4 regions of the Pseudoalteromonas ardens genome follow, and region 1 is predicted to be linked to each of the others. Evidence: predicted binding sites of a transcription regulator. Region 1 holds the regulator's gene; each other region holds the start of a gene.
What was found. The regulator sigma-54, encoded in region 1, starts transcription at its own class of promoters, with help from an activator protein. The targets are predictions, from matches to a motif close to GTTGGCACGNNNNTNGNNT.
Positions count from the first base shown of each region.

Region 2: QNM19_RS02460 (DUF4097 family beta strand repeat-containing protein) is a predicted target of sigma-54. The motif match lies at 1,390-1,408, and genes of this name have one in related genera.
Region 3: QNM19_RS15825 (LPP20 family lipoprotein) is a predicted target of sigma-54. The motif match lies at 1,607-1,625, and genes of this name have one in related genera.
Region 4: QNM19_RS23555 (DUF2884 family protein) is a predicted target of sigma-54. The motif match lies at 1,320-1,338, and genes of this name have one in related genera.

Region 1 is NZ_JASJUV010000003.1:43,231-46,344, reverse strand. It holds gene lptB (LPS export ABC transporter ATP-binding protein) at 1-584, shown strand, start outside; gene QNM19_RS10990 (RNA polymerase factor sigma-54) at 629-2,137, shown strand; gene hpf (ribosome hibernation promoting factor) at 2,163-2,450, shown strand; gene QNM19_RS10980 (PTS sugar transporter subunit IIA) at 2,453-2,908, shown strand; gene rapZ (RNase adapter RapZ) at 2,921-3,114, shown strand, end outside.
Region 2 is NZ_JASJUV010000001.1:629,646-632,759, forward strand. It holds gene QNM19_RS02455 (SDR family NAD(P)-dependent oxidoreductase) at 1-211, opposite strand, end outside; gene QNM19_RS02460 (DUF4097 family beta strand repeat-containing protein) at 321-1,349, opposite strand; gene QNM19_RS02465 (MBL fold metallo-hydrolase) at 1,606-2,391, shown strand; gene QNM19_RS24450 (GNAT family N-acetyltransferase) at 2,388-3,114, opposite strand, start outside.
Region 3 is NZ_JASJUV010000005.1:61,704-64,817, forward strand. It holds gene QNM19_RS15810 (FlgO family outer membrane protein) at 1-120, shown strand, start outside; tRNA gene QNM19_RS15815 (tRNA-Arg) at 251-325, shown strand; gene QNM19_RS15820 (flagellar assembly protein T N-terminal domain-containing protein) at 355-1,545, opposite strand; gene QNM19_RS15825 (LPP20 family lipoprotein) at 1,680-2,174, shown strand; gene QNM19_RS15830 (ImmA/IrrE family metallo-endopeptidase) at 2,306-2,797, shown strand; gene QNM19_RS15835 (hypothetical protein) at 2,797-3,114, shown strand, end outside.
Region 4 is NZ_JASJUV010000012.1:53,084-56,197, reverse strand. It holds gene QNM19_RS23560 (aminotransferase-like domain-containing protein) at 1-449, shown strand, start outside; gene QNM19_RS23555 (DUF2884 family protein) at 501-1,283, opposite strand; gene QNM19_RS23550 (PA3496 family putative envelope integrity protein) at 1,597-1,779, shown strand; gene QNM19_RS23545 (c-type cytochrome) at 1,882-2,331, opposite strand; gene QNM19_RS23540 (S8 family serine peptidase) at 2,698-3,114, shown strand, end outside.

The DNA.
Region 1 (3,114 bases):
TGATTGTCGGATTGGTGCCCAGTGACAAGGGCAGCATACACATCGACGAACAAGACATTACCTTATTGCCGATGCACAGCCGGGCAAGACTAGGTATTGGTTACCTGCCACAAGAGTCCTCTATTTTTCGCAAGCTGACCGTCTATCAAAACCTGATGGCCATTTTAGAAACCCGTAAAGAGCTGAATAAAGAACAACGAGAAGTCATCCTCAATGAACTGTTAGATGAGTTTAATATCCAGCATATTCGCGATAGCCAGGGTATGGCGCTATCGGGCGGTGAACGACGCCGGGTAGAAATTGCCCGTGCCCTTGCGGCAGATCCAAAATTTATCTTATTAGATGAGCCTTTCGCTGGCGTTGATCCCATTTCAGTGTTAGATATAAAGAAAATTATAGAGCACCTGAAAAACCGTGGGATAGGCGTACTGATCACCGACCACAACGTGCGTGAAACGCTGGACGTCTGTGAGAAAGCTTATATAGTGTCACATGGTGAACTGATAGCAGCAGGCACCCCGGAGCATGTTCTGGCCGATCAAACTGTGCGGGATGTCTACCTAGGTGAGCAATTCAGGCTATAGTTATAAAATTAGAAGTAAATAACAAAAAGGATTGTTAGAGATACATGAGGCAATCGCTACAGCTGCGCATGGGGCAGCAACTGACAATGACACCACAACTGCAGCAGGCTATTCGTCTGTTACAGTTGAGTACGCTAGATCTCCAACAAGAAATCCAAGAAGCGCTTGATAGCAACCCTTTGTTGGAAGTGGAAGAAGGTGAGTCTGAATCACAAGACAATGAAACTCAGTCCAAGTCGGATTCCGATTTGGAACAACCTACAACGAGTGACAACGACAGCTATGAAGAGGCGGCTGTCAGCGACTACGAACAAGACAGCGATGCTGCACTGAACAAAGACACCGTCAGCGACGATTTGGCAATGGACGTAACCTGGGACGAGTACATCAGTGCTGCCCCGGCAAGCAGTTCAGGCCCAATGCCAGAAGACGAAACCATTTACCAGGGTAAAACCACTGAAACATTGCAAGAGTACCTGATGTGGCAGCTGGAACTGACGCCTTTTAGCCCTACAGACAGAGCCATCGCCCTTGCAATTGTAGAAGCAGTTGACGATGCTGGTCTGTTGACCATCAGCTGCGAAGACATCGTCGATAGCATGAATCAGGACAACGATGAAGAGCCGATTGAGCAGGATGAAGTAGAGGCCGTACTGAAACGGATCCAATTATTTGATCCTGTTGGGATTGCGGCACGCAGCCTGCAAGAATGCCTGTGCATTCAGCTCAACCAGTTTGACCCAAACACCCCTTGGCTTGCACAGACCAAAGAAATCCTGACTGAGCACATCGATCTGTTAGCCAGCCGGGATTACCGCACTTTGATGAAAAAAACCAAACTCAAAGAAGCGGATCTGAAAGAAGTAATGACCCTGATCCACGGCCTAAACCCGAAACCCGCCGCGAGCATAGTACAGGAAGAAGCAGACTATGTGATCCCGGATGTGTCGGTTAAAAAAGTGAAAGGTCGCTGGGTTGTTGAACTCAATCCCGATTCAATGCCAAAAATTAGAGTGAATGACCACTACGCTGCTATGTCCCGTTCAGTCAAGTCGAGCACAGACAGTCAGTTTATTCGTTCACACCTGCAAGAGGCAAAATGGTTCATCAAGAGCCTGGAAAGCCGCAATGAAACTTTATTAAAAGTTACTAATTGCATTGTGCAGCAACAACAGGCATTCTTTGAACATGGCCCCGAGGCAATGAAGCCGATGGTACTGAATGATGTGGCCGAAATGGTCGACATGCATGAGTCCACGATTTCACGTGTAACAACGCAAAAGTATATGCACACGCCACGCGGTATCTATGAGTTGAAGTATTTCTTCTCAAGCCATGTCAGCACTGAAAACGGAGGAGAATGCTCTTCGACTGCAATCAGAGCATTGATCAAAAAGCTAATTGCCGCGGAAAACACTGCTAAACCATTGAGTGACAGCAAGATTGCGGATGTATTGGCAGATCAAGGGATCAAAGTGGCTAGACGTACAATTGCCAAATACCGAGAGTCTTTGGCTATCCCACCGTCCAATCAGCGCAAAAGCCTGATTTAGACGTAACTACAGAAGGAAAATGCTTATGCAACTAAATTTAACTGGTCGACATGTAGAAATCACCGATTCGTTAAGAGACTATGTAACAAACAAGTTTGCGAAGCTAGAAAGGCACTTTGATCACATCAATAATGTGCATGTTATCCTAGATGTCGAAAAGCTCATCCAAAAAGCAGAAGCCACATTACATGTGAACGGGGGAGAAATTTTTGCCTCAACCGAACACCGGGATATGTATGCCGCAATAGACGGACTTATCGATAAGCTTGACCGCCAGGTGATCAAGCACAAAGAGAAGCTAACTCGACACTAATCATGAAACTAAGCTCATTGATTTCACAGGACTGCAGCAAAGCTGCGGTCCTTTTTAATAGTAAGAAACGTATTTTAGAGTACATCAGTGAGTTGGCTCAAAGCCAGCTTCCAGACAGTAATGCCCATGATATCCTTGATGCACTGTTGAGCCGCGAAAAACTCGGAAGTACGGGGATAGGAAAAGGGATTGCACTGCCCCATGGCCGCATGCCAGGCATAGATAAAGTGGTTGCTATGCTGCTTGTTAATCAGCAAGGCATTGCCTTTGATGCCATTGACAATCAACCCGTCGACATTTTTGTGGCACTCATCGTACCCGAGGGAGAAAATCAACAACATTTGCAGACCTTAGCAACGATCGCTGATAAACTTAAAAACAAGGTGTTTTGTAAACGTATCAGGCAAGCTCACAATGATCAGGAGTTATTCTCGATAATTGAAGAGTTTGACAACTAACGGAGAGTTTCTGTGCAGTTAATTATTGTCAGTGGTCGTTCTGGCTCAGGAAAATCGGTCGCTCTGCGCGTGCTGGAAGACTTGGGTTATTACTGCGCCGATAATATCCCGGTCAACTTGCTGCCCGCATTAGTGCGCAGTGTGTCAGACAGCTATGATAAAATTGCTGTGAGCGTTGACGTACGTAACCTGCCAAAAGATCAGCA
Region 2 (3,114 bases), on a different contig from region 1:
TCTGCGCCGATGCAGGATCGGTGAGATCGGCGGTGATCACACAGGCGTTGACACCATGGGATTGTTCCAGCTCTTTTTTCAGGGCATTGAGCTTGTTTTCGGAGCGGGCAACCAGAACAAGATCGCCGCCCTGCTGCGCGTGTAAGCGCGCCAGTTCTAAACCAATACCAGAAGATGCGCCTGTGATCAGGGCTGTGTTTGCGTAAGTCATGATGTCACCTTGTTACCAGAAGTTATGCGCTCATTGTAGAAGCTGAGCGCATACAATTCACTGGCAAAAGGTGACACTTTGCTTGCAAAAGGTGTCGTTGCGGGCGCGGTTAATCTCGAATGTTGACTTCGCCACGGATCTTTTCAATACGCTGACCGCCGGAAGAATCACCGGTGATGGTAAGGCCACCTGCCTGAATGACTTCGATATCGCCGGAATCATCGTCAATAGTCACATGACCTTTGATGTTTTGTAGCACCAGATTGCCACTGCCGTCATTGACCTTAGCGTTGCCCTGCAAGTCCTGAACCCGGATAAACCCCGAGTCGTCGCGTAAATCAAGTGAATTGCCGCCGCGGATTTCGAGGTTACCAGAGCCATCTACAATGGTCAGGTCGCCGCTCATGTCGGTTAGGCTGATGTTGCCTGATTCATCATCCAGGGTAAGCGAACGTCCGCCAATAATTTGGATATCGCCGGAACCGTCTTCAATATCCAGATCCCCACGCACGTCGGTAATATATACCTGGCCCGACGCGTCATCGAGCTTCAACTGGTTGCCACCCTGAATGGTAATGTCGCCTGAACCATCTTCGATATCCAGCATGCCGCTGACGCCACGGATAAGCATTTGCCCTGAACCATCATCAATTTTAACATTTGCCGCACCATTGATGCTGATATCGCCCGAGCCGTCCTCCAGCTCTATGTCTCCTGTCATGCCTTTGATAGCAATGTCGCCTGAGCTATCGTCAATATCCAGTGCAAGGCTGTTGGGTACGCGGACAGTCAGATCGATTCTGGGGCTATTGCCGCTGTACCAGACGACACCAACCCTGGCATTGTGTTTTGCGATCAGTCGTGCGTTGTTGCCGTCCTGTTCAAGCGTAAGCTGATAACTGTGATCTTTGTCTGTCAGTATTTTTGCATCAACTTCTATTTGTGTAAGCGTGTCATCACCGATGATATCCAGTGAGCCTGAACTGGTATCTGCCATCAAACTGTTCAAATTTGTGGCGTCCAGCGTCAGGGTTTTGTGCAGCTCCACGTCTGCTACTGTTTTACTGTGACCATCAATATGAATCACACAACCACTGAGTGCGAGTGCTGCGAATAAGGGAGAAAGTTTTTTGATCATGGCGCAATTCCGATTTGTTATTTTTTATATGACTGGAATATAGCAAAACAGATGCCAAAAAGGATAGTTTATTTATATCAGTATCTTACGTGTTTCTGACGCTTGGTGGTTTGGACATAAATTGACTCAATTTAGCGAAATTAACTAAATGTTGGTGTAACTATCTATTCGCCGAGTATCGCCTTGTCACCGGAATGTCAATTATTGCATCTAGCATTGGGTTTGTACCGAGTGGCGAATATTGACGAGCAGACAGATGTTAGATTCGATAGTGGCCCGGCCAACACAAGAGCAACCGCATCGCACCCATCGACAGGTGCCAGTGCCTGATTGTGCACTGTTTCTGGGCGTTGGTGCGGCCAGTGCGGCTGAGCTTGGTAATGCAGCCTGTGTAATCTGCTGCGAAGACACCCCCTGGTTACTGATTGATTGTGGCCACGACACACTGGCACGATTTAAACGTACTTTTGGCAGCCAGTCTTTGCCTCAGGCTGTCTTTATCACTCACCTGCACTACGACCATGTTGGCGGCCTGGAGCAGCTGTATTTTAAGGCCGCATTAGGCAGACAGAAAGTACGTTTATATGTACCAGTTCAGCTAATTCAACCTCTGTGTGCGATGTTGGCATACACCGGGCTGGCAGAGTTACGCGAAGATATCTGGCATACTTTTGAATTGCACCCCATTGGTGAGCACTTTTTCCATCAACAGCTCCGGCTGAACTGCTATCCGGTCCGCCATCAGGCGCCCGGTAGTGCATTTTCTTTGCATCTTCCCGGACGGTTTTTTTACAGCGGTGATACCCGCCCTATTCCCGAGTTACTGATCCATCAGGTGACTCAGGGAGAAATCATTTTTCATGACTGTGTGGCGTCTGGTAATCCCAGCCATGCCGGGTTGGATGACCTGTTACGAGAGTATCCGCCAGCGATTTTAAACAGGTTGTGTGTATACCATTATCATTCACAAGAGGATGTGCAGGCGTTTGATGATGCCGGTATTCGTTACGCGAAACCACAGCAACTTATTCCTTTGTGTTAAGCCCCTTTACAGTGGTGTAATCTGATTTCAGCGAGCATTTCTTCTTCCTCTTCATCGAAGCCTGTTTCTACAAAACCAAAGCTGCCATAAAAGTCTTTAGCGACGGGGTTGTCCGGTACATAGCAGATGGCGATTTCTGTTACCTCTGGCAGGCTACGGATCTCTTCCAGTGCCGCTTGCAGCGCTTGTCTGCCTATGCCCTGCTGTTGATAGGCTTTATCAATCATTAAGCGCCAAATTGAAATGCGATGCGGTTTTTCGGGAACCCACATCAGCAACCCGACTTGTTTATCCTGGTAATTGATCGCACGCACTTCATACCCTGGGTTATAGGCCGCTTCCAGCAAAGTCCATTCGTTTGGGGCCACCAACGGCTGCTGTGGTTCATGCAGCGTAAGGTCACCCAGATGTTCGAAGTTTTTTTGCCACACTGTGCTGAGGTATACCTCTGGCAGAGGCGTGTCACGATGCCATTCCATCAGATAAGCTGTGTCTCCCCAGCGGCCTTTAAACTCAAAAGACATGCCACTGAGTAAACTGCGCATTCTTTCATTGCCCTCGACATAGACGGCAGAAATTACCTGACAATCAGACTTGGCTCTGAGCTGTGTGAGCAACTTTTTCAGGGCTTGTCTGGCAAACCCTTGACGACGGAAGCGCTTGTCTATAGCCAGCTGTGTTATGGTATATTCATGTTTTGTACCCTCAGGTTCCATGGGGTGA
Region 3 (3,114 bases), on a different contig from region 1:
GATCGGGGTGTTGAGGTCAATGCGCGTTTGCTGGACTTTGAAAGCCGCCTTGTGGTTGCCAGCTGCATGGTGACTATTCCTTATTTTGTGCTGGGCCACGGTGCCACAGCCGCCAGATAATCTCGATCCGGCAGGGCGCGTATTACGTCACTGCCGCCCTCACTACTCATAAAAGCGTATTTAATTTTTATTAAGAATCAATCGGTTGACCAACAAGCTGAAAAGGCTTACTATTTTGACACCGCGCTGTGGCCTCTTAGTTAAATGGATATAACAGTCCCCTCCTAAGGGATAGTTGCAGGTTCGATTCCTGCAGGGGCCGCCACGTCATAGTTGATGAAGCTATACGCCTGTTTACAGTGCAAAATCTTCCTGTTTTTGTACCATGACTTCCACCAAATCATTGATCTGAATATTATTCAGCGGACGTTTTGAGATGTTTTCGGCGATCGCATTTTGTGCATTCACCTGAGTGACACGCACCTGATTAAGTGTTTTGATACTCTGTGCAAAAAACTGGTTGGTCGCGCTTTGCATATCCCGGCGATGAGAAATCGTCAGTAACTGGCCTATCTCAATACCATGGTTGCTGCCCAGGTTGATCACCAACTTGCCCTGTTCACGATGTAAAATTTTGCCTCGGCTGGGCAGACAGGACAGGGCTGAGTCCAGATCCTGGGCCACGCTGTTAAAAACGCTCTGGATCTGTTTGGCATAATTGGTACGCCAGAAGGTGTCGCTATAGACGTCAACAATCTTGGTCTTTTCGTAAGGCCAGACACCACTGACGGCATAGTGCTTTTGCCACACTTTATCCCGGGTAAGGGCATCGAATGCGACAAAATCGATTTTAAAGCTGCGCACGTATTCCTCATCCTGCCAGAATGCGTAATCATCATTCATTTGTTCCCCGGCAGCGACGTCTGTGATCTGGCTCATCAGCACATACTGACTATTACTTAGCGTGGTCAAAGAGTCGATCAGTTGTTCATCATATTCGAAGCGTTGAGTGAAAAAGGGTCGGGCATTGATCGCATGATCCAGATAAGGAATCGGCTTCACCGTCAGTTTGCGTTGTGCCAGGGTATGATACAGTCGTTCGCTGGTGGCCTTGGCAATGTCAAAAATTTGACCCAGGCGTGCCTGATGTGGCTGAATGAGCTGGCTTTGCGTGATGGTTACTTGTTTCGCAACGGCGGCCTGAGTGCATTGTTCCAGCTTGGGGAAAATATCCAGGTGCAACGTCACACTGACGATACCATCTTGTTTTTGCTCTGATACCAGGTTGATCTGCTGGATCTCGCCATGACTTTTAATCTTGATCTGATCTTGTGTTAACACCCCGTCAGCCAGTGTCTGGATACTGGATACGGTCGCACCGGAGAAGATCAGCGCCTGCGTAATGGCGTCTTGCACGGCTTCTTGTCGTGCTTCGGCCATATCTTCGGTGTGGGCATTGGCATAACCGGTGACTTCAAACCACTCTGCACTGGCCCCAAAACTGGCGGTAGCCAGTAACACACTCATAATACGCGACAATTTCATGACTTATTACCGAACTGATTGCAAATCTCTGTTCTAACTGAGCAAGTCCCGTGCCAATGGTGTTGGCAAGGTTTGTGCATACAGATTGCTTACTTGATGATATGGCCAATGGGCCACACAGAGGAGTTACCCCTATGAATCAGTTTAGAGCGCTTTGGCATCAACGGGTAGTCAGCTTGGTCAAGTCCTGTGCTGTTGTAACGGTACTGGGGCTGGCAGGATGTAGCTCTATCATAGACAAACATGTGGAATACAGTTATGTGAAACCCGACTCTTACCCGGTCCTCAAAGCCGTCGGCTATGCCCCCTTGAGTTCACAGCCAGGCGGCAGTGACAGTGAAAAAATGCTGATGGCCATTAAAGTATCCAAACTGGAAGCTTACCGTGAGTTGGCTGAACAGGTATATGGTCACAGATTAAGTGCCAGTACAACGGTACAGGGGGCTGTGGCGCAAAATGATGGTCTACGCAGCCAGGTGCAGGGTCTTATTCGTGGCGCTAAGGTTATGAAGAGCTATGCGGTTGGGGATATTTACACCACTGAGCTGGAGCTGGATATGAAGCGTGTTTACGATTTGTATATTGGCGAGGTTAAGCCACGCAAGGTGGAGCGGGTAACGTATTACTGAGCACAGCTTAGTCAATAAAACCGGCAAATTATGTCCTTTGCTTTCAGTGTGCCTTCAATTTATACTGTTTAAATATACACACTACCTCAGCGAGACTGGGGTGGATGGTCAGGTCAATAGGAGGTTTGTCGGTGCTGGACCCGAGAAATGAAGCTCAAAAAGTGCTTAGTCGTTTATGGTGTGACAGCCAGTTTCCGGTTGATCCTGTCACTATCTGTAAGTCACTAGGGCTGGAAGTTGTTGAGATGGCGTTGCCGGATAAAGTGTCCGGGGCGTTGATTAAAGAAGCCGGCGTCGATCCTGTTATCGTGTTGCATCAGGACGATCATTTAAATCGTAAGCGGTTTAGCTGTGCCCATGAGCTGGGTCATTATATTTCTCGCATAGAGTCTGACAACACAGATAAAGAATACGAATATATTGACCTCAGAGGGCCGAGTGCGTCTACCGGCGAAGACGAGGAAGAAGTGTTTGCCAATCAGTTTGCTGCAAACTTGCTGATGCCCAATGAAGAAGTGAAAAGACTGCATCGTAAGAAAGTTGCCCATTTTGAGATGGCCATTCATTTTGGTGTGTCTGTTGAAGCCCTTAAATATAAGCTCAATGCGCTGGAGCTGTTGTAATGACACAAAGCAGGGAAGCGCAAAAGGCAGAGCAGTCATCGTTTGCTGCGCAAATTAAGCATAACTTCAAAGAAAACAAGTTCACCAATGTAGATCCCATGCAAGTTCAGAAGGTCAAAGATGCTGAGTCAGATCGAGGCCTGAAGCAGAAATATGCCTGGTGGTTTATCGGGATTTTGGTTGTTCAGTTATTCATTATGAATTTAGTGCTGGTGCTGGTTGGTATGGATAAGTTGCACTTTGAGGAGTGGACACTTAATTTATATATGGCCGGTACTCTGGCTGAAGTATTTGGTGTGATCCTGGTGATCACCAAA
Region 4 (3,114 bases), on a different contig from region 1:
CAGGGCCGCAAAGCGCCCGGGCAAAGCGCTTTAAGCGGGCACTGAGCTGCTCTGCACCTATGATGAATCAATGGGCGCTGGCAGATTTTATGGCCAGTGGTGAATTTCAGCGCCATTTGCGACAACTTCGTAAGCGCCTTTTTGATAATAAACAAAAGATGCGCCTGGCGGTTCAGAAGTACTTTCCTGACCACGTGCGTATTAGTGATCCTAAAGGCGGCTGTGTATTATGGCTGGACCTGGGGGACGAATATGACGGTGGACTGTTCTTTCAGCTGGCCCTCCAGGCGGGGATCAGTGTTGCACCCGGCGCGATATTCAGTGCCTATGAGCGCTATCGCAGTTGTGTTCGGATCAGCTACGGTCTGCCCTGGTGCGACAAGATGGAAGGCTATGTGCGCACCCTGGGCGAGTTAGTGGTTCAGGCAAAAAAGCAGCCACACCTGTGATAAGCAGTTAGCTTAGACAAGTGTGGCTGACTGCACAGGGATAACCGGGGCTTAGCGATAAGCGAATAACTGATACCCTTCCATCTGGGGGATCATTGCACTGAGCTGTGATTCCTGCTCTGCAATGGTTTTGAAGTTGCCACACAGCGCATCGGCCTGCTGCTCCAGCATGTCTGCCTGCTGTGCGACTTTTTGTTCAATTTCGGCGCCGAGGTTTTCCATACGTTGCTCGAATCGCGCCATATCGCCACCTGAGCTGACCATTTCAGAGCCGATAGCAACCAGCAGGCTACCTATAGACTCCATCATGGCACCTTCAATGGCTTGCTCAATTTTCTCTTCAAACTGATGCTCAAAGTGTTCACCAAAGTCATTAAAGGTTTGCTCACCCATCACAAAAGTACCTTGCTGATAAAACGCCCCTTCAATTTCGGTATGCAGCTCATCCATCAGGCCTGACAGTGATTCGAAATTGTGCAGGTTAAAAGCGCTGGCGACTTCTTCTATGGCGACGCCGGCCAGTTCCACGCCTTGTAATGCAATGCTGGCGACTTTGGGCAGCTCGCCTCGCAGCGTATCCGCATATGTTTGCATTGCCATGCGCTCATCCTGACTCAGTTGCACCGGTTGATCTGCAATATAAAGAAAGCCCTGAGCATCTATCATCAAAGGCTGACCAGAGCCGTTTTTGATATACACCTGATCAGGCGTAATGTGCACGTCGTTTTTAAAATCTACGGCACATTCATCTGTACTGACGGAAAAGTGGCTGTCTGAATGGGCAGCGACCTGGGTGGACAAAACCAGAGTTGAAGCAAGCAGCATAGTTTTCATAATGTGTTCCTTGGTGTGTTGATGACCAGTATGAAATAACAAGAACAGTGCCACTTTATTATGCTATTGAAAGATATGAGATTTTGTTATTTTGGCCTCTGAGGAGCGATATCACTTTGTTAGTAATATGGCTAAAAAGTGGTGATTTTAACCAGAGTGTTTAGTTGGGGAAGTGGCAATAAAAAATTTTTATCGTATGGATAAAAAAGACTTGCTTTTCAGCGTCAGCTTTTAGCGCTAAATACTAACTTATGCAGCGTCATCATAGTGTGAACTGCTGGACTATTTAGCATAATTAAGTTTGGAGCACATCGTGGGTAAAACATTTTCCTATGATCCGTTAGATGATGATTATGAAGACGACTTTGGGTCGTTGGATAAAGAACTACAGGCACAGCAAAAGAAGCAGGTGAAACGTCGTCTGGATGATTATCTGGAGCAAAAACGCCTGAAGCGTAATCTTGGCGAGGACGATTTAGACTTTTTTGATGACTAAGCCGAAGTGGCGTGACTTAGAACCTGAGTGAAATTGGCATGTGCGTGATGATACTCGGTCACATTATAAGGCAGCGGCGGCTGCCTTATTGCTATTTATCGCTTAGTCTTTAAATGAATTGTGGCAATCTTTACAGCCTTTTGCCCAATTCTTGAATGCTGCGCCAATGACTTTTTTGTCGCCTGACTCTGCTGCAACAGCCAGCTTTTGTGCGTAGTCTGCAAAAGCTTGTGCTTTTTTATCAAAGGTTGCTCGATCAGACCAGATTGCCGGTAGTGCGTCCGTTGCCCCTTTGTCTGAACCTGCCGGGAAGGCTTCCCAAGGCATTGCTGATAAATGCGCTGCATTGTTAGCACGTTGCTTAAAACGCTCTGCATCAAACGGGACTTTGCCTTTCAGCATGTCGCCCATATCACCAATCTGATAACGGATCAGTTGAAATGCTGCTTTACGGTATTCGATAGCGTCTTCTGGTTTTTCGAATAGTGAACTTGCCTGTACGTTCAAAGACAGTCCGGTTAATAAACTTGTTAATAATAGTGTAGTTCTCATTTCGACCCCTTAATTTAAAAAAACTGCCTCTTTTCTAAGTCTTTACAAAAGATATTGCAAGTCTCTTAGACGAGTTCAGAATTATGAACTACATTTGGTACTCAATTTGTGTGTATTTTGTTCACCTTGCTTTACAACGTCCTCAATATGACAACATTATTGCAGGTCGGTTTACGTTCGTTTACAGTTTTAAAATTCTTAATAAACAGTAGGTTGCAAAGCTGATTGTGATTTGAATGAAAAGTTTGTAACTTCTTTGTATGTTTAATATTGTAATTAACAGGCGAGTCACACTATATTGATGGGCGAATCTACTCTCTAAAACTAAAAGAAACATCTTTTACACAACAAGTCCTAGGGGAAACTATGGCCAAGTATTCATTTAAAGCCACCGCGGTAGCATCAGCTGTCTCTGGTGCATTGATGGCAGCATCTGCAACGGCTGCAACCGCACAAGTTCAACCAAGCACATCACTCAAAGTCAGCCAGGTTGCTTTAGAGCAAGGCAACAAAGCTGAAGCGCGCACTAACGCCTACCTGGTCGTTATGAAACAAAACACGGCGGTAGACCTGGTCGCAAAAGGTGTGTACAGCGAAGCGGCAGCAAAGCATACATTTGCCAGCGTACAGGCTGCTCAGTCTAACCTAAGACAGCAAATTCAACAGCTTGATTCAGGTGCTAAGGTACTTGGCTCAACTAAAGTCTTGGCTTCTACTCTGATTGTTGAAGCATCAGACAGCACACTAGACAAATTACGTAATAATGCAGCGGTTGAGCGCGTT